Regions from separate parts of the Rhizobium sp. BK112 genome, predicted to be linked through region 1. Evidence: predicted binding sites of a transcription regulator. Region 1 holds the regulator's gene; each other region holds the start of a gene.
The links. The regulator LexA, encoded in region 1, represses DNA repair genes until DNA is damaged. The targets are predictions, from matches to a motif close to TGTTCNNNNTGTGTTCNG.

Region 1 (4,115 bases):
CGCTGGCGTTGAGCTTCTTCAGGACGTTTTTCATATCCCAGGGAGCGAGGAACTGGCCCTTCTTGACATTGACGACGCGGCCGGTCTTGGCGGCGGCGATGAGAAGATCGGTCTGGCGGCAAAGGAAGGCCGGGATCTGCAGGACATCGACGGTCTTTGCCACCTCGGCGCATTGTTCGGCGGTATGAACGTCGGTCAGGACGGGAAAGCCGAATTCCTTCTTGAGGTCGGCAAAGATCTCCATGCCCTTTTCAATGCCGATGCCGCGTTCGGCCGAAAGCGAAGTGCGGTTCGCCTTGTCGAAGGAGCTCTTGTATACGAGGCCGATGCCGAGCTTTCCGCAAAGCTCCTTCAGCGTGCCGGCCACCATGAAGGCGTGGTCGCGGCTCTCCATCTGGCAAGGGCCGGCAATCAGCGACAGGCGGCCGGTGTTGGAAAAGGTGACCTGGCCCTGGCCCTCGCCGATCTTGACTTGGGAATTCGTATCTGTGCTCATCGTGTTTCCTCGAAGGCGAAAAGCGTGCCCTGCCCGGGCGCGGGCTTCACCAGAATGCGATTGTTCATGCGCGTATATGTCACCCCGTTAGCAGCCAAATGCGCTTCTGTCACGGCAAGATCGGCGACAGCGAAGAGAATCGCCCGGCCGCGCAGGCCGCGGTCGGCGGATGGGACGGCGACCTCGAAATAGGCCTCCAAACCCTCCGGCGTCATCAGGCTGATTTTCACATTCGACGCCGCGATCTTGACGCCGAAACCGGTGTTCTCGACTGCCGATTGCGCGCTGGCAAGACTGACGAAGGCGGCGAAGGCAGCCGCATCGGGCGCGCAAAGCACCACCTCGGCAATGCCGGTGACGCCATTGGCATGCGCCTCCAGCGCGCCGCGGTCGGCCGGCAGCGGATTGACGCGCTCGACGGTGAAGAGAAAGAGATCGGGCGCGCGCAGGTCGCCGGCAAAGGCCAGCCTGAAGCCGGCAATGCTCTCAGAACCATCCGGCATCGTCATCGGCCGGCTGAACGCCAGCATCTCGCCGGCGCTCGCTCCGTCGCCGACGAAATTCCGATGATCGATATCGGCATCCTCGCTGCCGAAGGCCACCGCCGAAAGCCCTTCCTCGCCGCAGCGGAATCGGAAGGCGCGGTTGCGGGCGGTGAAGACATTGCCTTGCCGCGCCGATGCTTCACTTTCCCTAACGCTCGCAATCCCGAGCGGCTCCAGATAGGTCTTATCGGCAAAAAAGACGCAGGCATTCTCCGTTCCGAAGGGATGACGCGCATCGGCGGCAACGGTAAAGCCCAGCTTGCCGAGCCTCTCGCGCGCCAGATCGATATTGACGACCGGCAGCACGACATGATCCAGCGGGCGTGGTTTGGCGGAATGCTCGTTCATGGTATCCCCTCTCCTCACACGGCAGAGATGTGCGACAGTGCCGCGCAAGGCAAGACTTGTCGGCCAATCCGGCGAATGAAAATAAAAATCTCAACGAGTTGGCGCCAAGTTTTACGGAAATTTAGCTACTTGCGGAACACATATGGAACATATAGTGTCTGTTCTGGATTTGTTTCAATCACGGGGTCACAACGTCGATGCTCACGCGCAAACAACAGGAGCTTCTCCTCTTCATTCATGAGCGCATGAAGGAATCCGGCGTTCCGCCGTCTTTCGACGAAATGAAGGACGCCCTGGATCTCGCTTCGAAGTCCGGGATTCACCGGCTGATTACTGCGCTCGAGGAGCGTGGCTTCATTCGCCGCCTACCGAACCGGGCCCGCGCACTCGAGGTCATCAAGCTTCCGGAGGCCTATAGCCCCAGCATCCAGCCCCGGCGCGGCTTTTCGCCGAGCGTCATTGAGGGCAGCCTGGGCAAGCCCCAGCCGGTCGCCACTCCCGCTCCTGCAAAACCCGTCGCCGACAATGGCAACTCAGTCTCCGTGCCGGTCATGGGCCGGATCGCCGCCGGCGTTCCGATCTCGGCAATCCAGAACAACACCCACGACATCGTCGTTCCGGCCGATATGCTCGGCTCCGGTGAACACTACGCGCTGGAGGTCAAGGGTGATTCGATGATCGACGCCGGCATTTTCGACGGCGACACCGTGATCATCCGCAATGGCAGCACCGCAAGCCCTGGCGACATCGTCGTTGCTCTCGTCGACGACGAAGAAGCGACGCTCAAACGCTTCCGCCGCAAGGGCGCCTCGATCGCGCTGGAAGCGGCCAACCCGGCTTACGAGACCCGGATCTTCGGGCCAGACCGCGTCAAGGTGCAGGGCAAACTCGTCGGCCTTATTCGCCGCTATCACTGACACCCTGCAGGCCGGTTTCGACAAAGCTGTTGCTGCGCCAGTCATAGGCGCGATGGCGGATCCATGGCCGCCACAGATCATCGAATGCGGTTGTGACCTCCATGCCGGCCTCCGCGAACCGCAGCTCGACGGAACCGGTCCGGCGCAACGTCTCGCCGGTGAAGAGCGTCGCGCCTGAGCGGCAGCTGTTGAAACGCAGGCGGACCGACGTTACCACGATATCGGCCGCATCGCAGGCCGGAGCGAGATAGGCGGCGTTGTCGATGACGGCGACCACATGACCGTTGCCAAGCCTTGATATGCACCAGGCCTTCTTGACGCAGGAAAAGCGGTTTGCGTCACCGCCGGCTGCAGCCGCCCGCATCGCCGCCCTCGCTTCGTTCTGCTGATCGCGGGAGAGCTTGACGCGGCGGTCCTCTCCCGCTGGCGGGACAGCAGGACCATCCAGCATCTTCGGCGGGTCATGCGCCGGCAGGACCAGCGCGCGCTGCCATTGGTCGAAGATGAAATCCGGCGGGTTTTCACGGTTGGAGGCCATTGCCGCCGCCTCGACGACCGCGACGAGACTGCCATCTTCCGAAATCACCAGATCCGGCGGCCGGGGAACCGGCAGAAGCAGCAGGATGAGCGTTGCGACTGACATGATCGACGTGCCCATATGGCGCAGCCGAGTGCGGAGCAGCGTCAGCAGCAGGAAGCCTGCCACGGCGACCGCGAAATACCAGGCGGGCAAGCGGCCGATGCCGATGTCGCCACCCCAGCCGGACACGGTCTTGGCGACGGCGATCACCAGATCGAGGCCGAATCCGACAATCTTCCAAGGCAAAACGTCCAGACCGAAAGGCATGAGCAGCATCGCCAGCAACCCGGCCGGCATGATGATGAAGGAGATGATCGGCATCGTCGCGAGGTTTGCCGGCAGGCCGTAGGCGGTCAGGCGATGAAAATGCTCGATCGAAAACAGTGCGGTGGAGAAACCGCCGATCAGCGAGGTCAGGAAGACACCGCCGAAGAACCCCGCAACCGCGACGAAAGGCCTGACGATCGGCAGCTTCAGGAAGGCATTCTCGCGGACGCGCCGATCCTTCCACAGCTGATAGCCCGACACGAGCGCCAAGGTTGCGGCAAAGGACATCTGGAAGCTCGGCCCCAGGACTTCGGAGGGCGAAATGACGAGGATGACGAGCGCGGAGAGAGCGACATTGCGCAGGCTGATCGACGGCCGGTCAAAGAAGACGGCAATCAGCATGATGGCCATCATGATGAAGGCGCGTTCGGCCGAGACCGCGAAGCCGGAGATCAGGAAATAGGCCGTGACGGCGATGAGCGCGCCGGCGGCGGCGATCTTCTTCGTCGGATAGGCCTGGGCGACGCCGGGAAAGAGGCTGAGCAGCATCCGGAAGCCGACGAAGAAGATGCCGGCCGACAGCGCCATGTTGAGTCCTGAGATGGCGATGATATGCGCCAGACCGGACTGGCGCAGCGCCTCCGTGGTCGCATTCGAGATGGCGCGCCGTTCGTCCGTCACCAGAGCAGCGGCAAAAGCGCCGGTGTCGCCGGGCAGAATCGATCGGATGCGGTCGCCGATGCCGCTGCGCAGCCGGTAAAGCCATTCGAGCAGGGCTTCCGCCGTCGATCTGGCAGCCTGCGGGCCTGCCTGCAAATCGACTTTCGTCGGCGCGCCGTAGAAGAAACCATTGGCGCCGATGCCATCGAAATAGGCCCCGAAAGAGAAGTCGTTGAGCTCTGGAAGTGCTGGGCCTGACGGTGGTGTCAGCCGAGCCCTGCCGGTGATGATGTCACCGATCT
Region 2 (4,115 bases), on a different contig from region 1:
ACAATGCCGGCTACGGCTACCTCTCGGCGATCGAAGAGGGCGAGGATGCCGAAATACGCGCCCAGTTCGAAACCAATGTCTTCGGATTGATCGATGTCACCAAGCAGGTTCTGCCGGGCATGCGTGCACGCCGGCAAGGGCATATCTTCAATGTCTCCTCGCTTGGCGGGCTCGTCGCGTTTGCGGCGACCGGCTACTACCACGCCACCAAGTTTGCGGTCGAAGCCCTGTCGGAATCGCTTTCGCATGAGGTCAACCCGCTTGGCATCGATGTGACGATCCTCGAACCCGGCGCCTTCCGAACGGATTGGGCCGGCCGGTCGATGGTCGAATCCGCCACGATCATCGACGATTACGCCGAGACCGCAGGCAAGCGGCGCCAGGCCACCCGTTCGGTCTCCGGCAAGCAGCCGGGTGATCCCACCCGAGCCGCAACGGCAATCCTATCGGCATTCGAGGCGGACGAGCCGCCGCTTCGCCTCCTGCTCGGTGCACCCGCCCTGAAAATCGCCCGCGAACGGCTCGATGCGCTGCGCGCAAATTTCGACACCTGGGCGGAGACGACGCTCAGCGCCGATTTCCCAAGCTGACCGCCACGAAAACCTCAACCTGCAATGGAGCTTGAAATGTCTGATATCAAAGGAAAAGTCATTGCCATCACCGGGGCCAGCAGCGGCATCGGAGAGGCTACGGCCAGGGTGCTGGCTGCGGCCGGCGCGCATATCGTGATCGGCGCACGTCGCACCGATCGGCTGAAGGAACTTGCCGACGACATCGCCGCAAAGGGCGGGACGGTGCGCCTGCGACAGCTTGACGTCACCGACCGCTCGCAGGTGGAAGCCTTCGCAGGCTTTGCCAGATCCGAATTCGGACGGCTGGACGTGATCGTCAACAATGCCGGCGTCATGCCGCTCTCGCCGCTCGATGCCCTCAAGGTCGACGAATGGGACCGGATGGTCGACGTCAACATCAAGGGCGTTCTCTACGGCATTGCCGCAGCGCTTCCGATCATGAAAGCGCAGGGGTCGGGGCAGATCATCAACCTGTCTTCGATCGGCGGCCACAGCGTCTCTCCGACGGCTGCCGTCTATTGCGCGACGAAATTCGCGGTGCGGGCGATCTCGGACGGATTGCGACAGGAGACCGACCGCATCCGGGTGACCGTCATCTCTCCCGGCACAACGACATCGGAACTGGCCGAGACGATCACCGATCCGACCGCGCGGGATGCGATGAAGGCTTTCAGGGCGATCACGATCAGCCCCGAGGCGATCGCCAATTCGATCCTCTACGCCGTCAGCCAGCCTGATGACGTCGATGTCAGCGAGATCATCATCCGGCCGACAGCCAGCCCGCATTGAGCGGCTGAGATTGCTGCCAAAGCAATTCCCGCAAAAGTGTAGCGCGGTTTCGCGTCCGGAATTGCGGAAACGAAAAGCCTCCGCCGCCTAAAAACCCAGGGACTGCTGGGCGGGCGGCGGCGGTGCGAGATTGACGCCTTCGAGTTCCAGCATGCGGGCCTTCGATGTCGAACCGCCGGGCGCGGAGAAGCCGCCGATCTTGCCGCCGGCCGCAAGCACCCGGTGACAGGGGATGATCAGAGCGACCGGGTTTTTCGCCATCGCCTGGCCGACGTCGCGGGCGGCCTCGGGCCCGGCGCCAAGCTCCTTCGCCAGCGCGCCGTAAGTGGTCGTGCGGCCCCAGCCGACACGCCGTGCCGCCGCATAAATATCCCGGAAGAAGGCATCCTGGCCGGCAAGATCGAGTTCGACTCCGGAAAAATCCGTCTCCTCGCCCTGGAAATAGCGCTTCACGGCGGCAACCGTCTCTAGCACAGCTGGCGTCGGCGCGCCGGGTTCGGCATCCGGTAGGCGGCGCAGCAGCAGCCGTTCGGTCGCTTCCGCTGATTTGGTCGGCAGTTGGAAACGGGTGATGCCGGCATCGCTCCAGGCGATGCCGCAGAAACCGCCCGCGGTTTCGAAGATGAGATAGTGGTGCGTTGTCTCAGCCATGACAGCCTCCGCATGTTCGATTGCCTTCAAAATCGTATGAGACGGCCGCTGTTTCAACCCGTTTCTTGCGCGTACCGGGCTTTTCGAAAGTCCACTTCATCCGGCGCCGGGCAAGGGTTCGGATGAATTTAACGCCAAGCATATCGGGACATTGTGTTCTCTTTTTGTTCTTGAGGTGCGGTCCTGTTGAGAATATCCTCCGTCGCGTTTTGGAAACGACGCGTCAGGTCATGACGACCGTGAGGGCCTATGAACCAGATTTCCCTCGATTTCGAGTGTGACAAGAATCGTCGCGAGCGGCCGAACGAAAGTTACACCGGCAGACACCGGCTTTTCTTCGCTCTCTGCCCTCCCGATGCCGTCGAACGGCAGGCGGCCGCGATCGCCGATGACCATGGCAAAGCTTTCTCTCTTTCCGCAAGACCACGCCTGACGACGCTGCACGTGACGATCATCGGCATCGATGACTATGAAGAATTACCGGAGGACGCGGTCTTTGCGGCGCGCCAGGCCGGCGCGACGGTGGAGAGCGCACCGATCACGATCACCTTCGACAGGATCATGAGTTTCAAGCGGGAGGGCAAGGCGCGGCCACTCGTGCTTTGCGGTGAAGGCGGACGAAAGCCGCTCACACGGCTGCATGTCCAACTCGGTGTCGGCATGCACAATGCCGGATTGCGGCACAATATAAGCCGGCATTTCACGCCACATATGACGCTGCTCTACGACCGCAAGGCCGTGCCGCCGACAAGCCTCGACAGACCGGTTTCATGGACGGCCGCCGAATTCCTGCTCGTCCACAGTGTTCTCGGAAAGACCGAACATCGGGTCATCGATCGCTGGCCGCTGCTCGGCTGCGGGCAATGATGGATCGCGGCTTGCGCTTGCCTGATTTCCGCGCATAAAGCTCTGAAGGCCTGTTCCGGCATTGACGCAAACGGGAGCGAAAGCGGCATGGACATTTCAGAGATCATCATCCCGGGCGATACGCCGGGAACGGAGTGGCGGCTGCCGGTGCTGCGCTTTACGGGCCACGATCCGGAGGCGCCCAAGACCTATATCCAGGCGGCCCTGCATGCCGGCGAGCTGCCTGGAACGGTGTTGCTGCATTTCCTCTGCGAGCGGCTGCGGCAGGCGGAAAGCCAGGGCGGGATCGCCGGCGATGTCACCATCGTGCCGCAGGCCAATCCGATCGGTGCGGCGCAGTCGCATTTCGGCGAATTGCAGGGCCGTTTCGACCTGGGCTCGCGCACCAATTTCAACCGGGATTTCCCGCTGATCTCCCTTGTCGATCGGGCCTCACTGATCGAGGACCTCGATGACACCCCGGCTACCGACAGATTGAAGCGGCAACTGCTGCATATGGCGCTCGGGGCCGACCTCGTGCTCGACCTGCATTGCGACGACGAATCCCTGCAATATGCCTACATCGACGAGGCCTTCTGGCCTGAGGCGGCCGATCTCGCCAGCGCGCTCGACATGGAGGCCGTGCTGCTTTCGGATGGCGAAAGCTCGGCCTTCGAGGAGGCCGTCGGCTTTGCATGGAAATATGAAGTCCCCGGCGAGCGCCGCTCCCGATTGCCCGGCAAACTCTCCGTCACCGTCGAACTGCGCGGCAAGCGCGACGTCGATCCGGTGCTGGCGAAAAAGGATGCGGACGGGCTCTGGCGCTTCCTGGAGGCACGGGGGATCGTCGGCGACAGGAAGCAAGCGTCAACGACGTTTTACGGGCCGGCCGTGCCGCTCGACAATGTCGAGATCATTCGCGCTGGAGAAGGTGGCGCCGTGCTCTTCCATCGCAATATCGGCGAGAGGGTTGCGGAAGGCGATCGTCTTGCGACGATCCTCACCCGGCCGGGGCAGCCGGGCGGCAGCATCGAGCTCACCGCGCCGCAGGACGGGCTGATCCTGACCCGAACCTCCGACCGGCTGGTGCGGCGGCGCGGCGACCTGATGAAGATCGCCTGCGAGAACCCAAGCCAGGCGTCGCGCAAGGCCGGGACGCTGGAAAATTGAGCGGGGTTTTGCCTGCGGTGACCATCGGCGCGCAGGGGATAAAACGTCGCACGGCGTTTGCGCCGGCCGGCCTGCATGTTATCTCGC
Region 3 (4,115 bases), on a different contig from region 1:
CAGCGGCGGCTTGATCAGCGGCAGGTTTTTCGACGAATCCGGGATCGGGCTGAAGGCGGAATAATAGACGCGCTTCAGGCCATAGCTGCTGTAAAGCCGGCCGCTGGTGGCAAGGATCGTCGCGTCGTTGGCGCCATCGGCGCCGACGATCATCTGCGTGCTCTGACCGGCCGGCACAAAACGCTGACGCTTCTTCGTCCGCAGCGTCGGCTCGCCGGCGGCCTCGATCTTCAGCCTCAGATCCCCCATCGATCGCCTTATATTGGCGGGCTTCTTTTCCGGCGCGAAACGGGTAATGCCGCTATCCGTTGGCAACTCGATATTGAGGGACAACCTGTCGGCATGAAGCCCCGCCTCCTCGATCAGATGCGGTGATGCTTCAGGGATCGACTTCAGATGGATATAGCCGCGAAAATTATGCGTCACACGCAGTTCGCGGACGACGCGAACCATCTGTTCCATCGTGTAATCGGACGAACGAATGATGCCGGAAGAAAGAAACAGGCCCTCGATATAATTGCGGCGATAGAATTCCAGTGTCAGCCAGATGACCTCTTCAGGCGTAAAGCGCGCCCGTTCGACATTGCTCGACGAGCGATTGACGCAATAGGCGCAGTCGTAGATGCAGAAATTGGTCAGCAGTATTTTCAGCAGCGAAATGCACCGTCCATCCGGCGCATAGGCATGACAAATGCCGGATCCCTCGGTCGAACCGAGGCCGCCGCTTGCGTGAGAATCACGTTTCACCGTGCCGCTGGAAGCGCAGGAAGCGTCATATTTCGCAGCATCGGAAAGGATGGCCAAGCGTTCTGTTAGCGACTTCTTCATTAGTATGTTCACTATATGTTCTTATATGCAAAGTCAATGGGAGCGACGTCACCTTTGCCCATTTTTCAGGCGCGCCACCGGATGCCGCGGTGGGTTGCGTTTCGTTTATGCGAATTTTCTGGAAATCGGCCTTGGCGATCTGCTATAAGCACGTAACTAGGATTGTGGCACGGTTCCGAAGCTCCCCTTCGGGACCTGTTTTCTTTTGTGTCTGCGGCTGATTGCTCGAAAAGCACGGACGAGCGGATACAAGGAGTGAAGGACAGAAAAATGGTTGAAAAGGTACCGATGACACAGGGTGGTTTCGTCAAGCTGCAGGAAGAGCTGCGCTGGCGTCAGCAGGAGGAGCGCCCCCGAATCATCGAGGCGATCGCCGAAGCCCGTGCTCATGGCGACCTTTCCGAAAACGCCGAATATCACGCCGCCAAGGAAGCCCAGAGCCATAATGAAGGCCGCATCAGCGAACTGGAAGACCTGACGGCGCGTGCCGAGGTCATCGACCTCACGAAGATGTCGGGCGACAAGATCAAGTTCGGCGCCAAGGTGAAGCTCGTCGACGAGGACACCGAGGAAGAAAAGACTTATCAGATCGTTGGCGACCAGGAAGCCGACGTCAAGGCCGGCCGCATCTCCATCTCTTCGCCGATCGCCCGTGCGCTGATCGGCAAGGAAGTCGGCGACTCCATCGAGGTCAATGCGCCGGGCGGCTCCAAGGCCTACGAAATCCTCCAGGTTTCCTGGGGCTGATCGCCCGCCAGCCGCGAGACCTATCCCTTGCCCGATATGCGTGACGTCGAGATCATCGCGCCCAATTTCAAGCGCCGGCTCTCCGGCGTCACGTCGACCATTGTTCAGCTCATTCCCTGCCAGATCCGGCTCGGCATAAAGATCGCAACCCTTGGCCCCGGCCTGCCGGAAGGCCTGCCGAAACTGAGGTGGCGCCAGCTTCTTGGCCTCTGGCGCCCGCCGGCACGCCGGCGCCAGCGTGTCTGGCACGCGCGCCGCAACAACGAGATGGCCGTCGGCATCCTGCTTCGCCATCTCATGCGCATGCCGCTGAAGCTGCTCTTCACCTCGGCTGCCCAACGCCGCCACACCGCCTATACGAAATGGCTGATCCGCCGCATGGACGCCGTCATCGCGACCAGCGACCGTTCCGGCTCGTTCCTCGAGGTGCCGCACACGGTCATCCAGCACGGCGTCGACCTTGCCCTCTTTCATCCGCCGGAAACGGCAGAGGACGGCATCGCCGCCACCGGCCTGCCCGGACGCCATCTTATCGGCTGTTTCGGCCGCGTGCGCCACCAGAAGGGCACCGATCTTTTCGTCAAAGCGATGATCGAACTGCTGCCGCAGAATCCGGAATGGACAGCGATCGTCTCCGGCCGCGTGACGGCGGAGCATGCGGCATTCGGTGACAAGCTCAAGGCCGATGTCGCCGCCGCCGGGCTTAGCGACCGTATCCTCTTTCTCGGCGAAGTGCCCGATATCAAGATCTGGTATCGCCGCCTGACGCTTTACGTCGCGCCCTCCCGCAACGAGGGCTTCGGCCTGACGCCGCTTGAAGCCATGGCTTCGCGCACCGCGGTGGTGGCATCGGATGCGGGCGCCTACGCCGAGCTCATCGTTGAGGGCGAGACGGGTTCGGTCGTTGCCGCCGGCGATGGCGAGGCGCTGACGCGGGCAATCGCGCCCTATATCACCGATCCCGCCTTGGCGATTGCGCATGGCGAAAATGCGCTGCGGCATGTCAGGGCGAATTTCGCGCTGGAGAAGGAAGCAGGCGCGATCGCCGCCGTTTACAACAGCCTGCTCGGCGACAACCGCGGCTGAAGCAGAAAAGAGAAACGGCCCGCTGAAGAACGGGCCGCTGCAGGATTTTCAAGACTGTGAACGTCCTGGCCGATTACTCGGCCGGCTGGAGCCCGGCAGCCGGAGCGTCCTCGCTTGTCTGGCCGTCCAGCGCCGCGGCCAGCTGCGCCGTATCCAGCTCATTTTCCCAGCGTGCCACGACGATCGTTGCAACCGCATTGCCGACAAGGTTGGTCAGCGCCCGGCATTCCGACATGAAACGATCGATGCCGAGGATGAGCGCCATGCCGGCGACCGGTACGGAGGGGACGACGGAGAGCGTCGCTGCCAGGGTGATGAAGCCGGCGCCGGTGATGCCTGCGGCACCCTTGGAGCTCAGCATCGCCACCAGGAGCAGCAGGATCTGGTCACCCCAGGAGAGATGGATGCCGGTTGCCTGGGCAATGAAGAGTGCAGCCAGCGTCATGTAGATGTTGGTGCCGTCGAGATTGAAGGAATAGCCTGTGGGGATGACGAGGCCGACGACCGAGCGCTTGCAGCCGGCCTTTTCCATCTTGTTCATCAGGCCCGGAAGCGCCGCCTCCGAAGACGAGGTGCCGAGAACCAGCAGCAGCTCTTCCTTGATGTAGCGCAACAGCGCCACGATCGAGAAGCCGTTGTAGCGGGCGACGGCGCCGAGAACGATGAAGACGAAGAGCAGAGAGGTGACGTAGAAGGTGCCGATCAGCATGGCGAGGTTGGCGATCGATCCGACGCCGTACTTGCCGATGGTGAATGCCATGGCGCCGAAGGCGCCGATCGGGGCAGCCTTCATGAGGATGGCGACGAGCTTGAAGACGGGAGCCGTCAGGGAATTCAGGAAATTGACGACCTGCTCGCCCTTTTCGCCGACCATGGCGAGCGCGATGCCGAAGAGCACCGAGAAGAACAGGACCTGCAGAATATCGCCATCGGCAAAGGCGCCGACAATCGTCGTCGGGATGATATTGGTGAGGAAGCCGACGATGCTCTGCTCATGCGCCTTGGCGGCAAAGGTGGCGACGGCGGCCGGATCCAGCGAGGCCGGATCGATGTTCATGCCGGCGCCAGGCTGGACGACGTTGGCGACGATCAGGCCGATGATGAGCGCCAATGTCGAGAAGGTCAGGAAGTACAGCATCGCCTTGCCGGCGACACGGCCAACCTTCTGCAGATCGCTCATGCCGGCAATGCCGGTCGCGACGGTCAGGAAGATGACCGGGGCGATGATCATCTTGACGAGCTTGATGAAGGCATCGCCGAGCGGCTTCAGCTGGGTGCCGAGTTCGGGGTAGAAATGGCCGAGAAGGATACCCGCAGCAATGGCCACGAGAACCTGAACGTAAAGATGGCTATAAAAGGGCTTCTTGCCCTTGCTGCCTGCGACTGCATCGAGTGGTGCTGCGATCATGATGTCCTCCTAATGGCTCGCCCGGAACGAACTCCGGCCTCCCGAG
Region 4 (4,115 bases), on a different contig from region 1:
GAGCGGCAGGCCGAGCATCAAGGCGGCGAGCGTGCCGGCCGCAAGAGAATCGCCGGCACCCGTGACATCGGCGACGGTGTCGGCGATCGGCGGCTGCAGCGTCACGGCGCGGTGCCCGCAAAGCGCGACGAGTTCGCGCCGGCCGCGAGTGACGACGGCATTCCTGATGCCGATCTCGTTCAGCAATGGTGGCCAGCCGGCGGCGTCTTCCGGCTGCTCACCGGTCAGGGCGGCGGCCTCGGCCTCGTTCAGGAACAGGTAGTCGATATCTCCGATGCAGGGTTTCAGCCTGACGACCTTGGCCGGCGAGATGGCGATCGCCGCGACGGGCTTGGCCAGGGAATGCGCCTTGGCGACGATCGCGGCGATCGTCTCTTCCGGCAGGTTGGCATCGAAGAGGATGAAATCATGGGCGTCGAAAGCTTCCCGCACCCAGCGGATGGATAGACGCCGCGGCACGAAGAAGCGGTAGAGATCCATGTCGGCCAGGGCGATCACCAGATTGCCGTCCTTCTCGATGATCGCCGTGTAGCTCGGCGTCTTGCGGTCGAGGAAGACGAAAGGCCGGTCGTCGATGCCGGCGAAATCGGCGGCTTCGCCGACCAGTTCGCCGTTGGGATCGCCGCCGCGCGGCGAGATCATCGTCACCTGAAAACCGAGCCTTGCGAGATTGCGCGCCGCATTGAAGCCGCCGCCGCCGGGCTCCTCGAACCAGGTGCCGGGATTGCTGGCGCCAGGCGCTGTCTCGCCGGAGATGCGGCCGCGCCGATCGATATGGGCACCGCCGAGAACGAGAATCTTTCTTTTCATTTCAGGCACTCTCCAGATGCCCGACGTGCGAATCGATGGGATGGGTTTTTGTGCGCGGGTGCCGGCACTTTACATCTAAGTCGTTGCTTTTCATCGATAAAACAAATACAGAACACGGGCCGTTTTACCTTTTTCTTTCAATTGTTTGATCGCCTATTGCGAGAGTGGAACAAATAGGGTACAAACTCGACATTGCTTGGGCGGCTTCAATAACCTAAAGGTGGATCGGATGTCTCAGAATTCATTGCGGCTGGTAGAGGACAAATCGGTGGACAAAAGCAAGGCGCTTGAAGCGGCACTCTCACAGATAGAGCGGTCGTTCGGCAAGGGCTCGATTATGAAACTCGGCTCCAACGAGAACGTTGTCGAGATCGAGACGATCTCGACCGGCTCGCTTGGCCTCGATATCGCACTTGGCGTCGGCGGCCTGCCGAGGGGCCGCATCATCGAAATTTACGGGCCGGAAAGCTCCGGTAAAACGACGCTTGCGCTGCAGACCATTGCCGAAGCGCAGAAAAAGGGCGGTATCTGCGCCTTCGTCGATGCCGAGCATGCGCTCGATCCTGTCTATGCCCGCAAGCTTGGCGTCGATCTGCAGAACCTTCTGATCTCGCAGCCCGATACCGGCGAGCAGGCGCTTGAAATCACCGATACGCTGGTGCGCTCCGGCGCCGTCGACGTCCTCGTCGTCGACTCGGTCGCCGCACTGACACCACGCGCCGAAATCGAAGGCGAGATGGGCGACAGCCTTCCCGGCCTGCAGGCGCGCCTGATGAGCCAGGCGCTGCGCAAGCTAACCGCTTCGATCTCGAAGTCGAACACCATGGTGATCTTCATCAACCAGATCCGCATGAAGATCGGCGTCATGTTCGGTTCGCCGGAAACGACGACGGGCGGCAATGCGTTGAAATTTTATGCCTCCGTGCGCCTCGACATCCGCCGCATCGGCGCGGTCAAGGAGCGCGAAGAGGTGATCGGCAACCAGACACGCGTCAAGGTCGTCAAGAACAAGATGGCGCCACCCTTCAAGCAGGTCGAGTTCGACATCATGTATGGCGAGGGTGTTTCCAAGACCGGCGAGTTGGTTGATCTCGGCGTCAAGGCCGGCATCGTCGAGAAATCGGGCGCCTGGTTCTCCTATAACAGCCAGCGTCTCGGCCAGGGTCGTGAAAACGCCAAGACCTTCCTGCGCGACAATCCGGATCTCGCCCGCGAGATCGAGTTGTCGCTGCGCCAGAATGCCGGCCTGATCGCCGACCGCTTCCTGCAGAACGGCGGACCGGATCCCGATGACGGCGATGGCGATGCCACTGCGGAAATGTAATTTTCGCGCTTGAACTCATCAGTCAGTTCCAGCCGGCCGCATTCCTGATGAGAATGCGGCCGGTTTTGTTTGTCTGCTGGACAGTGGCGGAGGCGAACGTTAAAAGCCGATGGATTTGTATTTACCTGCCTCCGGCAGCATTGAAGGGCATAGCATGAGCGGCGTGAACGATATCCGGTCGACCTTCCTCGACTATTTCAAGAAGAACGGCCATGAGATTGTTCCGTCGAGCCCGCTCGTCCCGCGCAACGACCCGACGTTGATGTTCACCAATGCCGGCATGGTGCAGTTCAAGAATGTCTTCACCGGCCTGGAAAAGCGTCCTTATTCGACGGCGACGACCTCGCAGAAGTGCGTGCGCGCCGGCGGCAAGCACAACGACCTCGACAATGTCGGCTATACCGCGCGTCACCTGACCTTCTTCGAAATGCTCGGCAACTTCTCCTTCGGCGACTATTTCAAGGAGAATGCGATCGAGCTTGCCTGGAAGCTCGTGACCGAAGGTTTTGATCTGCCGAAGCATCGCCTGCTGGTAACCGTCTATTCCGAAGACGAAGAGGCAGCGACGCTGTGGAAGAAGATCGCCGGTTTCTCCGACGACAAGATCATCCGCATTCCGACCTCCGACAATTTCTGGCAGATGGGCGATACCGGCCCCTGCGGTCCGTGCTCGGAAATCTTCATCGACCAGGGCGAGAACGTCTGGGGCGGACCTCCGGGCTCGCCGGAGGAAGATGGCGACCGGTTCCTGGAATTCTGGAACCTGGTCTTCATGCAGTTCGAACAGACGGAGCCCGGCGTTCGCAACCCGCTGCCGCGTCCGTCGATCGACACCGGCATGGGTCTGGAGCGCATGGCCTGCATTCTGCAGGGCGTTCAGAGCGTGTTCGACACCGATCTCTTCCGGACACTGATCGGCGCCATCGAGGATACGATGGGCGTCAAGGCGGAAGGCAGCGCCAGCCACCGCGTCATCGCCGACCACCTGCGCTCCTCGGCCTTCCTGATCGCCGACGGTGTGTTGCCGTCGAATGAGGGCCGCGGTTATGTCCTGCGCCGCATCATGCGCCGCGCCATGCGCCATGCGCAGTTGCTCGGCGCCAAGGAGCCGCTGATGTACAAGCTGCTGCCGACGCTGGTGCAGCAGATGGGCCGCGCCTATCCGGAGCTGGTGCGCGCCGAGGCGCTGATCTCGGAAACGCTGAAGCTCGAGGAAAACCGCTTCCGCAAGACGCTCGAACGTGGCCTGTCGCTTCTGTCGGACGCAACGACGGATCTTTCCAAGGGCGATATGCTGGATGGCGAGACCGCCTTCAAGCTCTACGACACCTACGGCTTCCCGCTCGATCTGACGCAGGATGCATTGCGTGCCCGAGAGATCGGCGTCGACATCTCCGGCTTCACCGATGCGATGCAGCGCCAGAAGGCCGAAGCCCGCTCGCACTGGGCCGGTTCCGGCGAAAAGGCGACCGAAACCGTGTGGTTCGAGCTCAAGGAAAAACACGGCGCGACCGAATTCCTGGGCTACGACACCGAAACGGCTGAAGGCGTCGTGCAGGCGATCGTCAAGGATGGCGCGGTTTCGACCGAGGCCAGGGCCGGCGACAAGGTGCAGATCGTCGTCAGCCAGACGCCGTTCTACGGCGAATCCGGCGGCCAGATGGGCGATACCGGGGTGATCTCGTCCGACCACGGCAAGATCGAGATTTCAGATACGCAGAAGAGGGGCGAAGGCCTGTTCGTGCATCTGGGTACTGTCATCGAAGGCGTGGTCAAGGATGGCGATGCTGTCGCGTTGACGGTCGATCATGCCCGCCGTTCGCGCCTGCGCGCCAATCACTCGGCAACCCACCTGTTGCATGAGGCGCTGCGCGAAGTGCTGGGCACTCATGTGGCACAGAAGGGTTCGCTGGTAGCACCCGAGCGCCTGCGTTTCGATGTTTCGCATCCGAAGCCGATGTCGGCCGAAGAGCTGAAAATC

Region 2: the regulator LexA is predicted to act here: its motif matches at 2,167-2,184, upstream of FHT75_RS14255 (2'-5' RNA ligase family protein).
Region 3: the regulator LexA is predicted to act here: its motif matches at 834-851, upstream of FHT75_RS02105 (putative DNA modification/repair radical SAM protein).
Region 4: the regulator LexA is predicted to act here: its motif matches at 908-925, upstream of recA (recombinase RecA).

The regions. Positions count from the first base shown of each region.
Region 1 is NZ_JACHYZ010000005.1:181,555-185,669, forward strand. It holds gene kdsA (3-deoxy-8-phosphooctulonate synthase) at 1-496, opposite strand, end outside; gene FHT75_RS16275 (VOC family protein) at 493-1,389, opposite strand; gene lexA (transcriptional repressor LexA) at 1,587-2,306, shown strand; gene FHT75_RS16285 (ComEC/Rec2 family competence protein) at 2,287-4,115, opposite strand, start outside.
Region 2 is NZ_JACHYZ010000004.1:322,949-327,063, forward strand. It holds gene FHT75_RS14240 (oxidoreductase) at 1-590, shown strand, start outside; gene FHT75_RS14245 (SDR family oxidoreductase) at 627-1,361, shown strand; gene FHT75_RS14250 (methylated-DNA--[protein]-cysteine S-methyltransferase) at 1,449-2,012, opposite strand; gene FHT75_RS14255 (2'-5' RNA ligase family protein) at 2,262-2,879, shown strand; gene FHT75_RS14260 (succinylglutamate desuccinylase/aspartoacylase family protein) at 2,967-4,028, shown strand.
Region 3 is NZ_JACHYZ010000001.1:445,966-450,080, reverse strand. It holds gene FHT75_RS02105 (putative DNA modification/repair radical SAM protein) at 1-828, opposite strand, end outside; gene greA (transcription elongation factor GreA) at 1,099-1,575, shown strand; gene FHT75_RS02095 (glycosyltransferase family 4 protein) at 1,603-2,661, shown strand; gene FHT75_RS02090 (dicarboxylate/amino acid:cation symporter) at 2,735-4,069, opposite strand.
Region 4 is NZ_JACHYZ010000009.1:253,719-257,833, forward strand. It holds gene FHT75_RS24110 (carbohydrate kinase family protein) at 1-810, opposite strand, end outside; gene recA (recombinase RecA) at 1,040-2,134, shown strand; gene alaS (alanine--tRNA ligase) at 2,289-4,115, shown strand, end outside.